One region of the Starkeya sp. ORNL1 genome, then DNA from elsewhere that is predicted to be linked to it. Evidence: predicted binding sites of a transcription regulator. Region 1 holds the regulator's gene; each other region holds the start of a gene.
What was found. The regulator LexA, encoded in region 1, represses DNA repair genes until DNA is damaged. The targets are predictions, from matches to a motif close to TGTTCNNNNTGTGTTCNG.
Positions count from the first base shown of each region.

Region 2: the regulator LexA is predicted to act here: its motif matches at 3,231-3,248, upstream of ruvC (crossover junction endodeoxyribonuclease RuvC).
Region 3: the regulator LexA is predicted to act here: its motif matches at 2,618-2,635, upstream of G3545_RS28580 (DUF763 domain-containing protein).
Region 4: the regulator LexA is predicted to act here: its motif matches at 2,832-2,849, upstream of recA (recombinase RecA).

Region 1 is NZ_CP048834.1:759,896-765,278, forward strand. It holds gene hpxZ (oxalurate catabolism protein HpxZ) at 1-295, shown strand, start outside; gene G3545_RS03695 (GntR family transcriptional regulator) at 377-1,069, shown strand; gene atzF (allophanate hydrolase) at 1,106-2,914, opposite strand; gene lexA (transcriptional repressor LexA) at 3,148-3,840, shown strand; gene G3545_RS03710 (ComEC/Rec2 family competence protein) at 3,834-5,383, opposite strand, start outside.
Region 2 is NZ_CP048834.1:5,199,117-5,204,499, forward strand. It holds gene G3545_RS24505 (TetR/AcrR family transcriptional regulator) at 1-534, opposite strand, end outside; gene ruvB (Holliday junction branch migration DNA helicase RuvB) at 592-1,629, opposite strand; gene ruvA (Holliday junction branch migration protein RuvA) at 1,643-2,260, opposite strand; gene G3545_RS24520 (DUF1772 domain-containing protein) at 2,257-2,691, opposite strand; gene ruvC (crossover junction endodeoxyribonuclease RuvC) at 2,701-3,216, opposite strand; gene G3545_RS24530 (aldo/keto reductase) at 3,410-4,405, opposite strand; gene G3545_RS24535 (LysR family transcriptional regulator) at 4,523-5,383, shown strand, end outside.
Region 3 is NZ_CP048834.1:6,076,580-6,081,962, reverse strand. It holds gene G3545_RS28590 (DUF6596 domain-containing protein) at 1-893, opposite strand, end outside; gene G3545_RS28585 (YciI family protein) at 895-1,275, opposite strand; gene G3545_RS28580 (DUF763 domain-containing protein) at 1,376-2,614, opposite strand; gene G3545_RS28575 (proline racemase family protein) at 2,719-3,735, opposite strand; gene G3545_RS28570 (ABC transporter permease) at 3,751-4,545, opposite strand; gene G3545_RS28565 (ABC transporter permease) at 4,542-5,378, opposite strand; gene G3545_RS28560 (ABC transporter ATP-binding protein) at 5,383-5,383, opposite strand, start outside.
Region 4 is NZ_CP048834.1:221,395-226,777, forward strand. It holds gene G3545_RS01035 (MFS transporter) at 1-620, opposite strand, end outside; gene G3545_RS01040 (LysR family transcriptional regulator) at 742-1,638, shown strand; gene G3545_RS01050 (hypothetical protein) at 1,966-2,322, opposite strand; gene G3545_RS01055 (hypothetical protein) at 2,344-2,598, opposite strand; gene recA (recombinase RecA) at 2,931-4,013, shown strand; gene alaS (alanine--tRNA ligase) at 4,164-5,383, shown strand, end outside.

The sequences.
Region 1 (5,383 bases):
GCTGTTCTGGGACAGCCCGCTCACCATCCGCTATGGCGGAGCGGAGAATCTCTACGGCATCGAGGCGATCCGCGCCTTCCGTGCCGCGCGCTCGGCCATGGGGCTCGCCCGCAGCCTGGAGCGCACGGTCATCACCACCTACGGCACCGACATGGCGACCGCCGCGACGCTGTTCCGCCGGGCGGCGACCTCGGGCAAGGTCGGCCGGCAGATGCAGACCTGGATGCGTACGCCGGACGGCTGGAAAGTGGTCGCGGCCCATGTCTCGCTGATCGAGGAACCGGCCGCGGGCTGACGGGCCGGGGCACCCGCTATATGCTCCGAACCTTCAGTTGCAGCGGGCGAATCGCGCCCGATCCGGGAATTTCACCGTCGCATGCGTTCCGTCCCCGCCCCCCTCGTCCCCACTGGTGATGCCGGACCCGCTCCGCGTGCCACGCGTGCAGAGGAGTTGCGCTTCCAGATCGCCGACGAGATCACGCGCGGCCTGCTGCCACCCGGCACCACGCTGGACGAGACGGCGCTCGCCGCCCGCTTCGGCGTCTCCCGCACGCCGGTGCGCGAGGCGATCCGCGAACTCGCCGCCTCCGGCCTGGTCGACACCCGCCCGCACCGCGGCGCCGTGGTGGCGCGCCCGAGCGTCGAGCGGCTGCAGGCGATGTTCGACGTCATGGCCGAATTGGAGGCACTGTGCGCCGGGCTCTGCGCGCTGAAGATGAATCCGGCCGAGCGCCGCGCCTTCGAAGCGCTGCATGCGGAGATGGGAGACCTGATGCGAACCGGGGATTTCCTCGGCTATCGCGAGGCCAACGAGACCTTCCACACCTCGATCTATGCCGGCAGCCACAATGGCTATCTCGCCGAGATCACGCTCGGCACAAGGCGTCGGCTCTCGCCGTTCCGCCGCGCGCAGTTCCGCGCGCTGGGCCGGCTCGCGCTCTCCCACACCGAGCATGACCGGGTGGTCACCGCGATATTGCGCGGCGACCGGGACGGCGCCGCGGTGGCGATGCGCGACCATATCGTCATCGTCCATGACGCTTATGAGCAGTATGCTCAAAGCGTGTGATCGTAATTGCTTACGGTAAGTTCCTGATGTTATGCCTTAGATCGCAGCCGCCTCTACCTCCGCGGCGAGGAAGCCGCGCCAGCCGCCATAGGCGGTGATGTCACGCGCGGATGCCACTCCTGTCGCTTCGACCAGGAAGCCCTTCACGTCGGAACCGTCGTCCAGCGTGATGCTGCCGATGCCGAGCGGCGCCGGTATCTTCGCCAGGAACGGACCATAATTCTGCGCCGGCAGCGACCACACCTCGCACGCGATCGGCGCGCCGCTTCCCGGTCGGCCGCGCAGTAGACCGGGCCGCCGAACCCGGCCTTCCGGCAACAAGTACAGCCGATAATCCGCATTGGTGCGGGCTTGCCGCACGAAGGTGCCGCCGGCCGCCAGTAATTCGCCATTGAGCGGCAAGCCGGACAGATGCGCGCCGAACAGCGCGATCTCGATCCGCCCCGGCCCGGCAGTGGGCGTGGCGGGCGCGAGTGGAGGTAGCGCACGCCCTGTGGCGCCCATGGCGAGCCCGGTGCGGGCGTGGAAGGCCGCGCCGATCGCCGCAAGATGCGCGTCGCGCCCGGCCGGCGCCAGCAAGGTGATGCCGAACGGCGCACCGTCGCGGCGGATTTCGGAGGGTACGGCGAGGCCGCACATATCGAGCAGGTTCACAAAATTGGTGTAGATTCCGAGATTGCTGTTCAGCCGCACCGGATCGGCATCGAGCTGCGCCAGCGTGTAGACGGTAGGCATGGTCGGCACCATCAACGCATCGAGCCCGGTCATCTCCTGTCGCGCCCGCGCCTTCAACTCGGCAAGGCGGTAGAGACCGCGGAACGCGTCGACCGCGCTCAGGGCCCGCCCCTGTTCGATGATGGAACGCACCACTGGATGAAAGGAATCCGGCCGGGATTCCAGGAAGCCGCCGACCGCGGCATAGCGTTCGGCGACCCAGGGACCGTCGTAAAGCAGGCGCGCCGCCTCGAAGAAGGGCTCCATCTCGATCTCGACGATATCGGCCCCAAGCGCACCGAGACGGGCCAGCGCGCGCACGAAGGCGCCTTCGGTCTCGCGATCGCCGAACGTCACGCAATCCACGCTGCGCGGCACGCCGATGCGTAGCTTCGGCGCCACGCCGCCGGCATGGCCAAGCGGCAGATCGCGCGAGAAGGGATCGGATGGGTCTGCCCCGGCCATCGCCTGTAACGCAGTGAAGGCATCGCCGACGGTGCGCGCGAACACCGAGACGCAATCGAGCGAACGACACGCCGGAACCACGCCGGTGGTCGAGACCAGGCCGAGGCTCGGCTTCAACCCGACGATATTGGTGAGCCCGGCGGGAATGCGGCCCGAACCCGCGGTGTCGGTGCCGAGCGCAAATGGCACCAGCCCGGCGGAGACGGCAACGCCGGAACCGGAACTGGAGCCGCCCGGCACCAGATCGGCGCGGATCGGATTGCGCGGCGTGCCATAGGGCGAGCGGCGGCCGACAAGGCCGGTGGCGAACTGATCGAGATTGGTCTTGCCGACCACGATGGCGCCGGCCCGGCGCAGGCGCGCCACGCTCACAGCATCCTTGGTCGCCATATAGGCGAAGTCCGGGCAGGCGCAGGTGGTGGGCAGGCCGGCGACGTCGATATTGTCCTTCACCGCGAAGGGCACGCCGTAAAGCGGCAGCCGCTCGGGATCTGAGCCCTCCAACGACTTGAGCTGGGCGTGGATCGCCTTGGGTTCGGCAATGGCCGTGAACACCGCCGGGTCGTCATAGGCGGCGATGCGCGCCATGCAGGCCGCGAGTGTCTCCGCCGGTCGCGCCTTGCCTTGCCGATGAGCCGCCACGACCTCCGCGATTGTCTCGACCAATACAAGCCTCCCGACTCTGCCGCCCCTGGCGCTATGCCCTTGCAATAGGCACTCTGCGCCAGATTGCATACAGGCAAATGTCGGGCCGCTTTGGCCGTCCACGGAAACGGCGGGGCATTAGCGGTATCTTTACTGTTGTGGAACACAAAAAGAACAGCTAGGTTTTTGTTCGTGCTTTGTTTCGTTTGACTCGGGCCCGTCTTCGCCTGTGTCAGCCAGATCGAGGGGTCGGAATGCTCACCCGCAAACAGCATGAGCTGCTTCGCTTCATCCATGAACGGCTCAAGGAAAGCGGCGTGCCGCCCTCCTTCGAGGAGATGAAGGAAGCCCTCGATCTCCGCTCGAAATCAGGCATCCATCGCCTCATTACGGCGCTCGAAGAGCGTGGCTTCATTCGCCGCCTGCCGAATCGCGCTCGGGCGCTCGAAGTGGTGCGCCTGCCGGATAGCGTGCAGCCGATCCGCCCGTCGCGTAACTTCTCGCCGAACGTGGTCGAGGGTGGCCTCGGCCGGGTGCGCCCGCCCACAGAAGACGAGCCGTCGCGCCCGGTGCCCATCCCGGTGATGGGCCGCATCGCCGCCGGCACGCCGATCTCCGCGATCCAGTCGCGCAGCCACACCATTTCGATGCCGCCGGAAATGCTGGCGAGTGGCGAACACTATGCGCTTGAGGTACGCGGCGATTCGATGATCGAGGCTGGCATTCTCGACGGCGACCTCGCGCTGATCCGCAAGACCGAGACCGCGGACACGGGTGAGATCGTGGTGGCGCTGATCGATGATGAGGAAGCCACCTTGAAGCGGTTGCGCAAGAAGGGGGCATCGGTCGCCCTCGAAGCGGCTAATCCAGCCTACGAGACCCGCATTTTCGGCCCTGACCGGGTGCGCATCCAGGGACGCCTGGTCGGCCTGTTCCGCCGTTATTGATCCGGCGCGGGCGACGCCTGCTCCGGCGACAGGGTCTCGGTATCCGCCGTGCCGGCAGGATCGATCGGCGTGATGGGTCGTGGCGACTTTGCCGCGGCGTTCGCCAGCTTTTCACGCGGCATCGGCAGCCAAGGTCGTTCTACGCCTTCCGGGCGACCACGAACAAGTTGTGGCCCATCAGCGGCGAGATGGAGCGCTTGCGCGCCTGAGCTGCCATCCGGCGCGATCCGCACCACATAGGCCGCGCAATCCTCGGGTGGCTCGAATGGGGTGACGAGCACGGCGGCGAGACGGCAGTCGTCGACGAGCGAATCGCGCGAGAGCGACAGGGCGGCGTTTCGCCCGTCCGTCATCGGCAGTGTACAGCCCAGCCGATCGCAAAGCGGCGCCGCCATCTGTGCGCCGGGCGCGGCGAGCGCGGCACGATCCCCCTCCGCGCCAAGCCATTGCTCGCCGGCGAAGCGGCTGGCGAGAACTGCCGTCGGACGATCCCCCATCAGGGCGAGGCGCCCATCTAGGCCCCGCACCGCCACGGTCTTTCCGGTGGCGTCGACCAGCAGATCCGGGCGGTCGGGGGACGCGCCGATCCAGAGACCCGCCGCTGCCAGCACCGGCGCGATGAGAACGAGGCGGGTGCGCAGCAGGCACAGGCAGGCCAGAGCAAGGCTGAACAGGATCAGCGTCGCCAGGGGAAACGCCGGCAGGCCGCGGTCGGCATCCGGCATGGCCGCCACCGTCGCGGCAATGTAGCTCATGCCATCTATGCCGAACCCCATGGCCGACCATGCCGGTCCGTCCCAGCCAAACGGTAGCAGCAGCGCGCCCAGCAGCCCGAACGGCATGACGATCAGCGATACCAGTGGCGCGGCGGCGAGATTGGCCAGCAGGCTGAACGGCGCGAGGCGCTGGAAATGGAAGGCGGCGTAGGGAGCTGTCGCCAGCCCGGCGACCAGCGAAGTCACGAGCAGAGCCCCGACATAGCGCAGCGCGTAGCCGCCGACCGGCGTGCTTGCACCGACCGAATTGATGAGGCGACGGCCGAACGCTTCGTGCGCGGCGACCAGCGCCAGCGTTGCGGCAAACGACATCTGCGTTCCGGGATCGAGCAGCGTCGCCGGCGCAGCGGCGAGCACGATCATGGCGGCGATGGCGAGCGTGCGCAGCGTCAGCGCCGGACGTCCGAGCATCACCCCGACAAGCACCAGCAGCGTCATCAGATAGGAGCGCTGCGTGGGCACCTCATTGCCGGACAGCACGAGATAGAAGGTCGCCGCCGCGATGGCGGGCACGGCGGCGTAGGCCTTGATCGGCCAGCGTAGTGCAAGCGCGGGCCACAGCGCCAGCAAGGCGCGCGCCAGGATGAAGGTGGTGGTGGCGACCAGCGCCATGTGCAGGCCGGAGATGGAGAGGATGTGCGAGAGGCCGGAGACGCGCATCACCTCCTCGACGCTTTCGCTCACGCCGCCACGCAATCCGGTGACAAGCGCCACCGCGATCGCCCCGGTATCGCCGGACAGGACCGCAGTGATGCGTCCGGCCATGG
Region 2 (5,383 bases), 1.8 Mb from region 1:
GCGGCCGAACAGCGAAGCGACACCATGCGCCAGCGCCCAGATGTGCAGCGCCACCATCAGCGCCGGCGGGCGCCCGGCTGCCGGCATCTGCGCCACCAGCACCTCCGCGGCCTCGCGCAGCACGCCGAAGGCGCGCTGGCCCGCCTGCGCGAGCGCGGGATCGGCATCGGTGGCGATGCCGGATTCGAACATCGCGACATAGTCCGCCGGATGGGTACGGGCGAATTCGAGATAGGCGCGGCCCATGCGCTCGAAGGCCTCCGTCGGGCTCGGGCGGCCTTCGTCCCAGCCCGCCTTCAGGGCGTCGGCGAAACGCTCGAAGCCGGACGCGGCGACGGCCGCCAGCAATTGGTCGCGGTCGCGAAAATGACGGTAGGGCGCGGCCGGGCTGACCCCGGCACGGCGCGCCGCCTCGGCGAAGGTGGCGCCGGCTGGGCCGCGCTCGGCAATCAGGTCGAGCGCCGCCTTCATCAGGGCTTCCCGCAGGTTGCCATGATGATAGCCGCGCGGCCCGTCATTCTTCGACCAGCTCATGTGAAGAGCACTTACATCAGGCGGAGGCCGGCGTCGATGTCACTCGCCGCCCCACCTCTAGTCGCCACCTTCATCGAACAGCGGCATCTGGTTGGAGCTGGGGGGCGCGGCGAGGCCGAGATGCTTGAAGGCGTGGGCGGTGAGCACGCGCCCGCGTGGGGTGCGCTGGAGGAAGCCCTGCTGCACGAGGAACGGCTCGATGATCTCCTCGATGGCGTCGCGCGGCTCGGAGAGCGCCGCGGCGATGGTCTCGACGCCGACCGGCCCGCCGCCATAATTCATGGCGATCACCGTGAGATAGCGCCGGTCCATCTGGTCGAGGCCGGACTGGTCGACTTCGAGATGGCTGAGCGCGTGGTCGGCGGCCTTGCGGTCGATGGTGTCGGCACCGGCCACATGGGCGAAATCGCGGACCCGGCGCAACAGGCGGCCGGCAATGCGCGGCGTGCCGCGGGCGCGGCGGGCGATCTCGCGGGCGCCGTCCTTGGAAATCGGGATGCCCAGCACCCGCGCGCCGCGGGTGACGACCAGCTCCAGCTCTTCCACCGTGTAGAAATTGAGCCGCACCGGTATGCCGAAGCGGTCGCGCAGCGGCGTGGTGAGCAGGCCGGAGCGGGTCGTCGCCCCGACCAGAGTGAATTTCGACAGCGAGATCTTCACCGAGCGCGCGGCCGGGCCCTCGCCGATGATGAGGTCCAGCTCATAATCCTCCATCGCCGGATAGAGGATTTCCTCCACCGCCGGACTGAGCCGGTGGATCTCGTCGATGAACAGGACGTCGCGTTCCTCGAGATTGGTCAGCAGCGCCGCGAGGTCGCCGGCCTTGGCGATCACCGGGCCGGAGGTCGAGCGGAAGCCGACGCCCAGCTCGCGCGCCACGATCTGCGCCAGCGTGGTCTTGCCCAGCCCCGGCGGGCCGACGAACAGCACATGGTCGAGCGCTTCATTACGTGCCTTGGCCGCCTTGATGAAGACGCTGAGATTGGCCCGTGCCTGCTCCTGGCCAATGAATTCGGCGAGGAATTGCGGGCGCAGCGAAGCCTCCGCCGCATCCTCCTCGCGCCGCTCCGGGGTAATGACGCGGGTGGCGCTCATTGTCCGTATGCCTTCACCGCGCCAGCTCCTTCAACCCGAGCCGGATCAGCTTGGCGGTGTCCGCGTCCTCGCCGGCTTCGCGCACGGCTGCGGCTATGGCGGCGCTGGCCTGGAGCTGGGCATAGCCGAGATTGACCAGCGCCGAGACGGCGTCCGACACCGGCGCCGGCGCGCGCCTGGCTTCCAGTTGCCCGGCGAGCTGCGCCACCACCGGATCGATGCTGGCATAGCCCGGCGCCTTGTCCTTCAATTCGGCGACGATGCGGGCGGCGACCTTGGGGCCGACGCCGTTGGCACGCGCCACCATCGCCCGGTCGCCGAGCGCCACGGCATTGGCGAGTTCGGACGGCGAGAGGGTGGAGAGCACGTTCAAAGCCACCTTGGCGCCGACGCCCTGGACATTCTGCAGCAGCAGGAACCACGCCTTCTCGGCTTCCGAGGCGAAGCCGTAGAGCCGGATCATGTCCTCGCGCACGAAGGTCTCGATGAACAGCACCGCGGCTTCGCCCACCGGGGGCAGCGCCTGCAAGGTGCGGCCGGAGCAATGCACCAGATAGCCGACACCCTGCACGTCGAGAATGACGTGGTCGTCGGCATAGGTATCGACGATGCCCTTCAGTTTGCCGATCATGCGTCCGTCGCCGCCGCCCAGAGGAAGCACAGCATCGAGGCCGCGCCGAAGACAGTGCGCACCATGTGCAACCAGCCCCAGCGCTCGACCAGCCGACGGGTGCCGGCGTCGGCCTTCGCTTCCTGCGTCATCAGCAGGCGATTATTGGTGGGGAAGATCACCAGGAGCGTATAGGGCCAGTTGGCCAGCATCAGCAGGGCGCCCATCAGCGCGCGCCAGTCGCCGCTCTGCCAGAAGGCGGCGGCGCCGACGAGGAAGACGATCAGAGCCAATGGCGCCTGCAGCGCGAAGCCGTGCTTGTAGGAGGGCTTCCATTCGCGCAGTAGATTGGCGTCGTCCAGCGTGAGGCGTGCCGGCTGCTCGGCGACGTTCACATAGAGCGCGGCCCCGGTGAACAGTGCGGCCAGCATCAGCCCCAGAAGCTCCAGCATTGCCCGCCTCTACCGCGCCATGACGGCAGCCCTGAGCGCTGCCGCGCCCCTATGCTGCGCGTGGGTGACAGCGACGGCAAGCGCGTCGGCGGCGTCGTCGGTCTCGAAATCGGCGCGGGGCAGCAGCACCTTCACCATCATGCGGATCTGCGCCTTCTCGGCGCGGCCGGCGCCGACCACGGTCTTCTTGACCAGCAACGCGGCATATTCGGCGACCGGCAAGCCCGCGAGTGCCGGGGTGACCAGTACGACGCCTCGCGCCTGGCCGAGCTTCAGGGTCGAGGCCGGATTCACATTGACGAAGGTCTCCTCGACCGCGGCCTCTTCCGGCAACTGAGCGCGGATGACGGCGGCGATCCCATCGTGCAGATGCGCGAGACGCACAGCCAGGGGTGCGTCCTCGGGCGGCAGCACGGTGCCGCAGGCGACGAAGGAGAGCTTGGAGCCAAGCACGTCGATTACCCCCCAGCCGGTACGGCGGAGGCCGGGATCGAGGCCGAGGATGCGAATCGGACGTTGCACCATGGGAAAGGGCGTAGCCGAACAAAGGACGAACGGCTAGGGCGTTGCTCTGCGTGAACATCCTTCGAGGCCCGGCTGAAGCCGGACACCTCAGGATGAGGTCGCTTTTAATATGAACCTCATCCTGAGGTGCGAGCGCAGCGAGCCTCGAAGGATGCTCACGCAGAGCAACGTCCCTCGATGCTCACACGCCTTGCTACTTCCGCTCGCTGTCGAGATCCGCCATCGCCATGGCGGGGTAGCGGGTGCCGGCGGCGGCGTCCTTGGGCACGGCGCGCTCGATGGCGGCGAGATCGTCTGCCGACAGCTTCACGTCCAGCGCGCCGAGCGACTCGGTGAGCCGGTCGCGGCGGCGGGCGCCGACGAGCGGCACGATGTCGTCGCCCTGCGCCGCCACCCAGGCGATGGCGACCTGGGCGACGCTGGCGCCGCGCGCTTCGGCGACTTTCCGCAGAGCCTCGACCAGCGCGAGATTGGCGTCGACATTGCCCTCCTGGAAACGCGGATTGTGGGCGCGGAAATCGCCAGCCGCCAGCGGCTTCGCCTGCCAGTGGCCGGAGATCAGGCCGCGCGCCAGCACGCCATAGGCGGTGAGGCCGATGCCGAGTTCGCGCAAGGTCGGCAGGATGGCCTCCTCGATGCCGCGCGAGATCAGCGAATATTCGATCTGCAGGTCGGCGATCGGATGCACAGCGGCGGCGCGGCGGATGGTCTGCGCGCCGACCTCGGACAGGCCGATATGGCGGACGTAGCCGGCCTTCACCAGGTCGGCGATGGTGCCGACCACCTCTTCCACCGGTACCCCGGCCGGCATGCGGGCCGGGCGGTAGATATCGACATGGTCGGTGTCGAGGCGCTTCAGCGAATAGGAAAGGGCGGTCTTGATCGCCTCCGGGCGGAGATTAAGGCCGAGCCAGTTGCCGGCGGGATCGCGCTGCGCGCCGAACTTGACGCTGAGCTGGTAGCTGTCGCGCGGGCGTCCGCGCACCGCTTCGGCGATCAGCATCTCATTGTGGCCCATGCCGTAGAAATCGCCGGTGTCGATCAAAGTGATGCCGGCATCGAGTGCGGCATGAACGGTGGCGATGCTCTCGGCCCGGTCGGACGGGCCGTAGAAGTCGGACATGCCCATGGCACCGAGGCCGAGGGCGGAGGTGGTGGGGCCGGTTGCCCCGAGTTTGCGCTGTTCCATGGTCGTGTCTCCTTTGGCCGTGCCAGAGCCCGGCGAAATCAAGGCCATGACTATGCTACGTCCGGCTTCGTGCGATAATCCGTCGTGAACAGCACGGGCTGTACGGAATATCGAACAATGCTGGAACCTGACCTCGCCGATCTCGGCGCCTTCGCGGATGTCGCCCGTCATCGGAGCTTCCGCGGCGCGGCGAGCCTGCGCGGCGTGTCGCCCTCGACCTTGAGCGAGGCGGTGCGCCGGCTGGAGGAGCGGCTCGGGGTGCGCCTGCTCAACCGCACCACGCGCAGCGTGACGCTGACCGAGGCCGGCGCCCGTCTGCTCGACCGGCTGCTGCCCGCGCTCAGTGAGGTTTCTGAAGCGCTCGACACGGTGAACAGCTTTCGCGACAGCCCGACCGGCACGCTCCGGCTCAATGTGCCGATCATCGTCGCGCGCATGGTGTTGCCGGGGCTGGTGGAGGGGTTCCTCAAGGCGCACCCCGGCATCACGCTGGAGGTGGCGGCGGAGGACACCTTCGTCGATGTGCTGGCGGCCGGTTTCGATGCCGGGGTGCGTTACGGCGAGCGGCTGGAACAGGACATGATCGCGGTGCCGATCGGCCCGCGCCGGCAGAGCTTCGCCGCGGGAGCCTCGCCCGCCTATCTGGCGGTGCACGGCGAACCCCGGCATCCGCGCGAGCTATTGGATCACGCCTGCATCCGCCACCGCTTCCCGAGCGGCGTGCTGCCGGCATGGGAGTTCGAGCGCAATGGCGAGATCGTGCGGGTCAATCCGGGCGGCCCGCTGATCGCCTCGAACATCGAACTGCAGCTTGCCACGGCCATCGCCGGCCTCGGCATCGTCAGCAGCTTTGAATGGTTGCTGGCGCCTTCCTTCGCGAGCGGCGCACTGGTGCCGGTGCTGCCCGACTGGTGGCAGGAATTCGAAGGGCCGTTCCTCTATTATCCGAGCCGCCGGCTGCTGCCGGCGCCGCTGCGC
Region 3 (5,383 bases), 970 kb from region 1:
TGGATCGCCGCCTCGATCTGATAGCGGCCGCTCGGCCCGGCGGCGCTCGCTTCGCTCAAGAGCCGTTCCGCCGTGGTGAGCGCGTCCCGGTCCCAACGGGCGACATCCTGCTCCTCCAGTGGAACGAATGCCCCGCCGTCGGTCCGCCGCGCCCGGCGTCGGGCCTCGGCATAAAACATCAACGCCAGCATTCCCTTCGCCTCAGGCTCGTCCGGGAGAAGCCCCACCACGACCTGGCCGAGCCAGATCGCCTCTTCGGCGAGCCGCGGGGCGCTGTCGTCGAGTTCGTGCCAACCCCGCGCAAAGGCGGCGTAGATCGCCTCGAGCACCGTGTCGAGCCGCTCCGGCAGTTCCTCACGGTCGGGCACGCGAAACGGGATGCCGGTGTCGCGGATGCGGTTCTTCGCCCGCACCAGCCGCTGGCCCATGGTCCTGGGCGGCACGAGGAATGCTGCCGCGATGTCCATCGCAGTGAGGCCGACAACGGCCTGGAGGATCAGCGGCGCGCGCATCCCGCGGTCGATCGCCGGATGCGCGCAGGCGAACATGAGCGCGAGGCGGCGGTCGGGAATCGCCTCGGGCGACGAAGCCACCGCCTCAAGTTCCTCCGCCATCAGCACGAGAAGGTCCGCGCCGCCGGTCTCGACCGCGCGCCGCCGCGCTGCGTCGGTGCCGCGCCGCCGCGCGACGGCCAGGAGCCACGCGGCGGGGTTGTCGGGAATGCCGCGCTCGGGCCACTGGCGAAGCGCCGCGGCAAAGGCCTCCGACAGCGCATCCTCGGCGGCGGCCACATCCCTCGGCCGCGCGGCGAGGAAGGCGACCAGCCGGCCGAAGCTTTCGCGCGCAACGCGCTCGGCCGCTCGCCCCGCCTCATTTCTCGTCTCCGCCGGCATGTCAGGCCGTATGAAGCGGGCGGATTTCGATGCTGCCATAGCGCGCGCTCGGGCACCGCGTCGCCCAGACGATCGCCTGGTCGAGGTCCGGCACATCGATCATGAAATAGCCGGCGAGCTGCTCCTTGGTATCGGCATAGGGCCCGTCGAGGACGGCGGCCTTGTCGCCGGCGACGCGCACGGTGCTCGCCGCCGAGCTCGGCTGGAGCCGGTTGCCCGGTTGGTACGAGATACCGGCCTTCGCGATCGCCTCATTGAAGGCGGCGTAGTCGCCCCAGAGCGATGGCGGCGCCTTGGCGAGCGCGGCTTCGTCGTGGTGGATCAGCATCATGTAGCGCATCGGAAACTCCGCTTCGGTGTCCGGGACATCATGTCCCGTCATGCCAATGTCGGGGAAGGACCGACGCTTTCGACAATCGGTGCAGAAGTTTTGTCCGCGGCCGGCAGGATTCGGCGGCGCATGCGCTCGAAGCGGTTGGGCCCTAGCCCGGCTCCCAGCCGAACACGCTGCGCCCGCCATAGCTCGGCGACATGCGCATCTCCTCGGCCACCACCTCGTCCCAGCTTCGCCCGCCGGCGGCGCGCTCCAGCTGGCGGGTCTGGTCGTCGAGGCGCCGGATCGCCGCCAGTTCCTCGGACTGGCCGAGCCTGGCCTTGCCGATGGCCGACTTCATCACCTCGATGGTCTGGTCATAGACCCGGATCGGCACCGGGAACGGATGCCGGTCCTTGCCGCCATGGGCAAAGGAGAAGCGCGCCGGATCGGTGAAGCGGCAGGGCGTGCCGTGAACCACCTCGGCGACCAGCGCCAGCGCCTCGACGGTGCGGGCGCCGACGCCGGGCACCAGCAGAAGGTCGGCGAAATCCTCCGGGCCGCGATCGGCGGCTGCGGCGAGCGCGGCCTGCAAGCGCGGCTGCACCACGTCCTCGGCGCGCACTTCGTGATGCGCCGGCATGATCAGATGCGGCAGCAGCATCTGCTCCGCCTCCGGAGCCGGCGCGGGCTCCGGCACTTCTATGAGCGCCGCATATTGCCGGGCGATGCCATCGGGACCGAGCGCAGCGAGCAGGTCGAGCTGGGCGTGGCGGGATTTCTCCGCGCGGCGGTCGGCAAGATTGACGATCTCGCCCTTGCCTTCCCCCTCGATCGCGGAATGCGGATCGTCGAGGAAGCTGCTCAGCCCCTCCGACAGCCAATGATAGCGCCGCGCCTGCCGGCGTTCGTCGCTCATGCCCTGCTGGACCACGACCCATTTGCCGTCATCGGCGACGATGAAGCCGTGGAGATAGAGATCAAAGCCGTCCTGCACCGCGGCGCTGTCGACCTTGGCGACGAGACGGCTGGCGGTGGCGAGCGCCGCGCCATCGAAACCGATGCGCGCGCCAATCGCCTCCAGTTCCTGCGGCGTCTTGCGCGAATGCCTGCCGCGCCCGCCGCAGACATGCAGGCCAAGCTCGCCCGACAGCGGCGCCAGCCCGCGCTTCAGCGCGCCGATGACGCTGGTGGTGATGCCGGAGGAGTGCCAGTCCATCCCCATCACCGCCCCAAAGGACTGGAACCAGAAGGGATGGGCCAGCCGGCTCAGCAATTCGTCGCGGCCATAATGCTGGACGATGGCCTCGCAGATCACCGCGCCGAGCCGCGTCATGCGCTCCGCCAGCCAGGGCGGCACACGGCCGCCATGCAGGGGCAGATCGGCGCTTCCGGATCGCTGGGGCATGGTGGGAACAAAGATAGGACGGACGACCCGCTTCGGCGAGCCGCCCACCCTATCTTTCTCGCCGCCGGCGCAACGGCACGACGCGCGGACTTCGCGGCGCCGGCTTACGCCACGAGAAACCCGGCACCCACCGGATCGTTGCGGTCGATCACCCAGCGCGCGGTGCCGAGCAGGCCAGCGGTGCCCTTCACCGTCGGGCGCACCGCACGCACGCTGTTGAGCTTCGCTTCACCGATCAGGCAGCCCTCGAAGGTGCCGGTGCCGAGCAGGCCCTCGGAGCGGATCGGCTGGTTGAGCGCGAGCTGCCCGCGCGCCTCGAACATCGCCATCATCGCACTGGTGCCGGTGCCGCCCGGCGAACGGTCGAGCTGGCCGGCGCTGAAGACATGGACGTTCTTGTAGAACGCGCCTTCGATGGTCGGCTCGTGCCAGAAGGTGACGAAGTTGAAATTGTTGATGTGGCCGGCGGTCGGGTGCTGGATGTTGACCCGCTGGCGGATCTGCTCGCGCGCCATGATGCCGTAGCGCGACAGCACCGAGCCGTTCTCCGGCGAGATGCGCAGCGAGGTGCCGCGCAGATCGATGATGCCGAAATAATTGCCGCCCCACACGATGTCGGCCTTGAGCGGACCGATGCCCGGCAGTTCGAACGGCACGTCCTGCGCCGCCACATAGGCCGGCACGTTCTCGAAGCGGGTCCACAGCACCTCGTCGCCTTCCGATCCAACCTCGGCCAGCACCAGGCCCGCCGTGGTCTCGAAGCGGATCGTGGTCACGCCATCCGGATTGCGCCGCACCATGCCGAGCGCCACCATCGCCATGGCGACCGCGATCGTGCCGTGGCCGCACATGTGGGAATATTGCGTGCCGTCGATATAGATCAGCCCGGCATCGTAGTCCGGCGAGGACGGCGGGGTGAGGAATACCCCGAACATGTCCTTGTGGCCGCGCGGCTCGCGCATCAGCGCCTGGCGCACCCAATCATAGTTCGCTTCGAGGAAAGCGCGCTTCTCCAGGATGGTGGAGCCGGCCGGATAGGGAATGCCGCTATGGATGATGCAGAGCGGCTCGCCCTCCGTATGCGTGTAGACGACGTCGAATATATCCTGCTTGCGCATCATGGAAGGCTCCATAAGTTAGGGCTGACGCGGCTCGGACAGCATGTCGAGGCCGATCAGAAGGTCGATGAGGATGATGGCGACGGCCGCGACGACGATGGTTATTGCGGACACGGCCGCGATCGTCGGGTCGATGGTGTACTGGACGTAGTTGAACATCTTCACGGGGATGGTGTTCAGCTCGGATGTCGTGTTGAAGATCGACAACTCGACATTGATCCAGGAAGAGATGAAGGCGAGCAGCCCGCCGGCGACGATGCCCGAGCGGATCTGCGGCAGCACGACGAGGAAGAAGGTGGTCACCGGCCGCGCACCGAGATCGGCGGAGGCTTCCTCCAGCGCCCGCTGCTCGGGGGTCAGCAGCGGCAGGATGGAGCGCAGCACGAAGGGCATGACGATGATGACGTGCCCGACCAGCAGCGCCGCGAAGGAGCGCACCAGCCCGATCGCCGCGCCATATTGCAGCAGCGCCGCGCCGAGCACGACATAGGGCAGCACCAGCGGCGAAAGCAGCATGGCGGATAGCGCCGCGCGGCCGGTGAAGTCGTAGCGCGCCAAGGCAAGGCTCGCCGGCACCGCAAGCACGATGCCGACCACGGTTGCCGCCAGCGCCAGCAGCGTCGAGGTGGTGAAGGCGGCGACGTAGGACGGATCGTCCAGCATCACCTTGTACCAGTGCAGCGTTAGCCCTTCCGGCGGGAAGGCGAGATAGCTGGTCGTGGTCAGCGAGGCGCCGATGATGACGATGAGCGGCAGCACCAGATAGGCGAGCGCCAGCAACGCGACGAGACGGACGATGAGACGCGCGATCATGCCCGCCTCCCCGCTTCGCCGATGCGCCCGGCCATGCCGACCAAGAGCAGCGTCAGCACCAGCAGCGTTACGCTCAGCGCGGCGCCATAGTGGAAATCGAACACCGAGCTGTATTGCTGGAAGATCAGCATGGAGAACACGGTGATCTGCCCGCCGCTCAGCAGCGCCGGCGTCACATAGGCGCTGACCGCCAGCGCGAACACCATGATGGCACCGGAGACCGCGCCCGGCAGGCAGAGCGGCAAGGTGACGAACCAGAAGGTGCGCGCCGGCCCGGCGCCGAGATCGGCCGAGGCCTGCTCGAACGCGGTGTCGATCTTCGCCAGCGCATTGCCGACCGAGAGCACCACGAAGGGCAGCAGGATATAGACGAGGCCGATCAGTATGCCGGTCTCGGTGCCGAGGAAGCGCATCGGCCGGGCCAGCAGGCCGGTCGAGACCAGCGCGTCGTTGACGAGGCCGGTGCGGCCGAGCAGCACCATCCAGCCGAACGAGCGCACGATGTTCGAGGTGAAGAGCGGGACAATGATGAGGATGACGCAGGCCCGCCGCCATGCCCGCCACTTCACGATGCGCACCAGATACCAGGCGAGCGGGAAGCCGATCAGCAGGCAGATCACGGTGGTGAGAAGCGCGATGCGGAACGTCACCCACAGCACCTCCCAATGATACTGGTCGAGCAGCACGCGGGCGTAATGCGCGAAGGTCGGGCTGCCGTCCGGCGCGGTGAAACTGGAGAACAGCACCACCGCCATCGGCGCCAGGAAGAAGGCGGCGAAGAACGCCACCGGCGCGAACAGCAGGAAGAGCAGCGTGGTGCGCGCGCCGGTCACCGCCC
Region 4 (5,383 bases), 540 kb from region 1:
AGCGCCAGCAGCACCGGGGGGCGGCCGAGCACCTTCAGTTCCGAGATCATGTCGCCGGCCGCTTCAGCTGGAGTATTGGGAAGCGTCAGCCGCAGCGATGTCATGGCGACAACGCCGAGCACTGCGATGCCCCAGAACGCCGCGCGCCAACCGATCAGGTCGCCGGCCCAGGTGGCCAACGGCACGCCGACGACATTGGCAGTGGTCAGGCCCATGAACATGGCGGCGACCGCGCCGGCACGCCTGTTTTCCGGCACCAGGCTGGCCGCGACGATTGAGCCGACACCGAAGAAGGCGCCGTGGTTCAGCGAGGTGATCAGCCGCGCCGCCAACAGCATCTCGTAGCTGGTCGACAGCGCCGCCATGAGGTTGCCGATGGTGAAGATCGCCATGAGGCTGATCAGCAAAGCACGGCGCGGCACCCGGCCGGTCGTGAGCGTCATCAGTGGCGCACCCAGCATGACGCCGACGGCATAGGCGCTGATCAGCAGTCCGGCACTGGGGATCGACACGCCAAGATCGCCGGCGATCACCGGCAGCAGGCCCATCGGCGCGAATTCAGTCACGCCGATGCCGAATGCGCCCGCGGCCAGCGCGAGAAGAGGTGGATTGAGTTTCATGGCGAGATCGCTCAAGGGGATTGAGGGGCACTTGGGATTGCATTTCCCCAGTGAGATGGACGGTCCCCTCGTCACAGAGTAGGCCTGTCACAGGCCAAGTATTTTTGATCTGGGTGCAAAGATGGTGATGGAGGGTGCGGACCGCGCACGGGAGCTCGCAGTCTTCTCCACGATTGCGCGCACGGGCAGCTTCTCCGCCGCTGGCCGCTCGCTTGGCCTCACGCCATCAGCGGTCAGCCGGACCATTGACCGAATCGAGGCGCGTCTGGGCGTGCGATTACTTATCAGGACGACCCGCGCGCTGACCCTGACGGCGGAGGGCCAGAGCTATCTCAGCGCCGCCCGGCGCATCCTGGCGGACCTCGACGAGGCGGAGCGGGTCGTCGCTGATCAGGGCGCACCGCGCGGACGGCTGCGGGTGAGCGCTGCCCTCTCGCATGGCCGTCTTTGCGTCGTGCCTTTGCTGGGCGATTTCGTCCGCCAGTATCCGCATATCCTCGTCGATCTGAGCCTGACGGACACGGTCGTCAACGTCGCAGCGGGCCAAGCGGATGTTGCGATCAGGTTCGGTCCGCTGGCGGACAGCGCGTTGACGGCGCGGCGGATCGGCGAGACCGGTCGCTGCGTCGTGGCCTCGCCCGCCTATCTGACGCGGCACGGCACACCGCGGGTGCCGGAGGACCTGCTCCAGCACAATTGCCTGAACTTCAATTTCCGCCGTGCCGAGCCGGGATGGCCGTTCCGCCGGGAAGGGCGCGATTATGCACTGACCGTGACCGGGACCATCGAAGCCAATAATGGCGAGACACTGGGACAGCTTGCATTGGACGGCGTGGGAATAACGCGCGTCGGCAATTTCGGCGTCGCCAACGACATCGCGGCCGGCCGTCTCGTATCCCTCCTGGAAGCCTTCAATCCGGGCGACGTTGAGCCGATCCATGCCGTCTTTGTTGGCGGCGCCAACATGCCCGCGCGCGTGCGCGTCTTCGTCGACTATCTGGCCGAACGCCTACGCTGAAGTCGTCCATCTGAACCATCATTCTTGCCAAAGCTGGGAAGGCGTCATTGCGCGGCATTCCATCTTCCACTCTACCCGCACGATTGGTGGGCGACGGGCGGCTAACTAGAATGAAGTCGCGGACTTCGCTGTTGCCGCAAAAGATGAAGACTATATCGCCCTCATCGGCGACGCTCAGGTGAAGCAATTGTCGAAGCGATTTCAGAGGTAGGTTCTGTGCTTCATCGAGAATGACAACTGGCGTGCTGTAGTAAAATTTGAGGAGCCGGCTTTCAACGTCGTGGATGCTGCCACCGGGAACGACGCCGAGTTCATCACATAGGGCTCTCAGGAGGGCTTGGAGCGACCCGCTGAGCACTTGCGTGACCGTAAAGAGGTGAGCGGCGAGCGGCTGTTGAGGTCGCCGCGCTGAGGCTTGTGCTCATAGAGCGTCAGGCACGCGGCTATCTGAATACGCAAATCCTGGAGCGTTCCGGGGAACGGCTCGGTCGGGCACTCGACCTTGGCGGTCTTTTTGTTCGTGCGGTCGCCGCCTGCCCAGCCGAGGAGGGCGCAGAAGTAGCGTTGTTCCAGGATGCCGAAGATGCCTTCAATGGCCTTTGCAGAGGCGTTGCAAGGGCGGGCGCGTACGATCTGGGACGAGCGCTCGCCACCGCCATACTCAACGCGTTCCACAAGCTTCATGGCGTCGTCGGCGAAATCCGCTCAACCGTATTCCGATTCGTTGTCCAGATAGAGGCCACGTGGCATGCCCCACGCCGGATCCTGCGTCATTCGGATGAAGCTGGCGATCACGTCGGCATTGCGAATGCCCTCGCCCTTGCCGAGAAGGAGGAGATCGAGGCGTATCCGGTTTGTCGCCTGATCCAGCCATGCAATGGCTTTCGGCCAAGCCTCCGAACCGTCTTCGCGGAGCATTACCATATCGAGGTGATGGACATCGCCGACGACGAGCTGCATGGGCTCCATGCCGACCCGTGTCCGCCGAATGCGCGGCCGCGCATCTTCATATGCCTTACCGTCGCGATTGATGACGGCGACAGCACGGAACTGCGCTTCCTGTTGTCCGTTTGACGAAGGCCCATCCTCTTCATTTTCAATGGCTTCGTGTCGCGGAACGACAAAAAGCGTTGGTGATCAGAACGACAACAATCGTTTGCGCCTCCATCATCGCCATTTCGACCGTGTCGCATAAGAACATATTGCGAACTGAGAACAAAAAGGGTACAGGTATCTCAATCCCTGAACAGCTCATTTTCAACGCCCCCTTGCATGCGACACGGAGCCCAGCAATGACTCAAGCGACGTTGCGACTCGTCGAAGGATCTTCCATGGACAAGGCCAAGGCGCTGGATGCAGCGCTCACCCAGATCGAGCGGCATTTCGGCAAAGGCTCGATCATGCGGCTCGGCAAAAACGACAAGGTCATGGAGATCGAGACGGTCTCGACCGGCTCGCTCGGGCTTGATATCGCGCTCGGCGTCGGCGGCCTGCCGCGCGGGCGCGTGGTCGAGATCTTTGGACCGGAATCTTCCGGCAAGACCACGCTGGCGCTGCACACCATTGCCGAGGCCCAGAAGAAGGGCGGCATCTGCGCCTTCATCGACGCCGAGCACGCGCTCGATCCGATCTATGCCCGCAAGCTCGGGGTCGATCTCGACAATCTCTTGATCTCCCAGCCGGATGCCGGTGAGCAGGCGCTGGAGATCGCCGACACTCTGGTGCGCTCCGGCGCGGTCGATGTGCTGGTGGTGGATTCGGTGGCCGCGCTCACTCCGCGCGCCGAGCTCGACGGCGAGATGGGCGACAGCCAGCCCGGCATGCAGGCGCGGCTGATGAGCCAGGCACTGCGCAAGCTCACCGCCTCGATCTCCAAGTCCAACACCATGGTGATCTTCATCAACCAGATCCGCATGAAGATCGGGGTGATGTACGGCAGCCCGGAGACCACGACGGGCGGCAACGCGCTGAAATTCTATGCCTCGGTCCGGCTCGATATCCGCCGCATCGGCTCGATCAAGGAGCGCGACGAGGTGGTCGGCAACCAGACCCGAGTCAAGGTGGTGAAGAACAAGCTGGCGCCGCCGTTCAAGCAGGTCGAGTTCGACATCATGTATGGCGAGGGCGTCTCCAAGATGGGCGAACTGATCGACCTCGGCGTGAAGGCCGGCGTGGTCGAGAAGTCCGGCGCCTGGTTCTCCTATGACAGCCAGCGCCTCGGCCAGGGCCGCGAGAACGCCAAGAACTTCCTGCGTCAGAATCCCGACGTCTCCGGCCGTATCGAAGCGACCATCCGCCAGAATGCCGGCCTCATCGCCGAGCAGATCCTCGCCGGCAGCGGCGAAGAGGATGACAGCGACGGCGACGGCGAATGAAGGGCGGGCGGGGCGACGGATCGGTGGGGTGAGCGACGCCGCCTTTCTGGACAAGCTTTTGACGCGTCGTTAGAACCGGGGCTCGCGCCTCGTGCGCGGGCCGGTGGTCGTTCCTCGCCGGTTATCTGGTAACCGGCGGACTTGGGTTCGATGAGCGGCGTCAACGAGATTCGATCGACCTTCCTCGACTATTTTGCGAAGAACGGCCATCAGGTCGTTGAATCTTCGCCGCTCGTGCCGCGCAACGACCCGACATTGATGTTCACCAATGCCGGGATGGTGCAGTTCAAGAACGTCTTCACCGGCATCGAAAAGCGTCCCTATTCGCGCGCGGCGACGTCGCAGAAGTGCGTGCGCGCCGGCGGCAAGCACAACGACCTCGACAATGTGGGCTACACCGCGCGGCACCACACCTTCTTCGAGATGCTCGGCAATTTCTCCTTCGGCGACTATTTCAAGGAGAATGCGATCGAGTTCGCCTGGAACCTGATCACCCGCGAATTCGAGCTGCCGGTCGATCGCCTGCTGGTGACGGTCTATCACGAGGATGACGAGGCGTTCGATCTGTGGCGGCGCATTGCCGGCCTGCCGGAATCCAAGATCATCCGCATCGCCACCTCCGACAATTTCTGGCAGATGGGCGATACCGGCCCCTGTGGCCCGTGCTCGGAGATCTTCTACGACCACGGCCCGCACATTCCCGGCGGCCCGCCCGGCTCGGCGGACGCCGATGGCGACCGCTTCATCGAGATCTGGAACCTCGTCTTCATGCAGTTCGAGCAACTGCCGGGCGGCGAGCGCATTAACCTGCCGCGGCCCTCGATCGATACCGGCATGGGGCTGGAGCGCATCTCGGCGGTGCTGCAGGGCACCCACGACAATTACCAGACCGACCTGATGCGCGCGCTCACCGGCGCGGTGGCCGACCTCACCAATGTCGAGGATGACGGCCCGATGAAGGCGAGCCATCGCGTCATCGCCGACCATCTGCGCGCCGCGACCTTCCTGGTCGCGGACGGTGTACTGCCGTCCAATGAGGGGCGCGGCTATGTGCTGCGCCGGATCATGCGCCGCGCCATGCGCCATGCCGAGCTGCTCGGCGCCCGCGATCCCCTGATGTACCGTCTGGTGCCGGTGCTGGTGCGCGAGATGGGCCGCGCCTACCCGGAGATCGTGCGGGCGGAATCGCTGGTCACCGAGACGCTGAGGCTGGAGGAGACCCGATTCCGCAAGACGCTGGAGCGTGGCCTCGCCATCCTCGAAAGCGAGAGCGAAGGCCTCGGCGAGGGGGCGAGCTTCTCCGGCGAGACCGCCTTCAAGCTCTATGACACCTATGGCTTCCCGCTCGATCTGACCCAGGACGCGCTGCG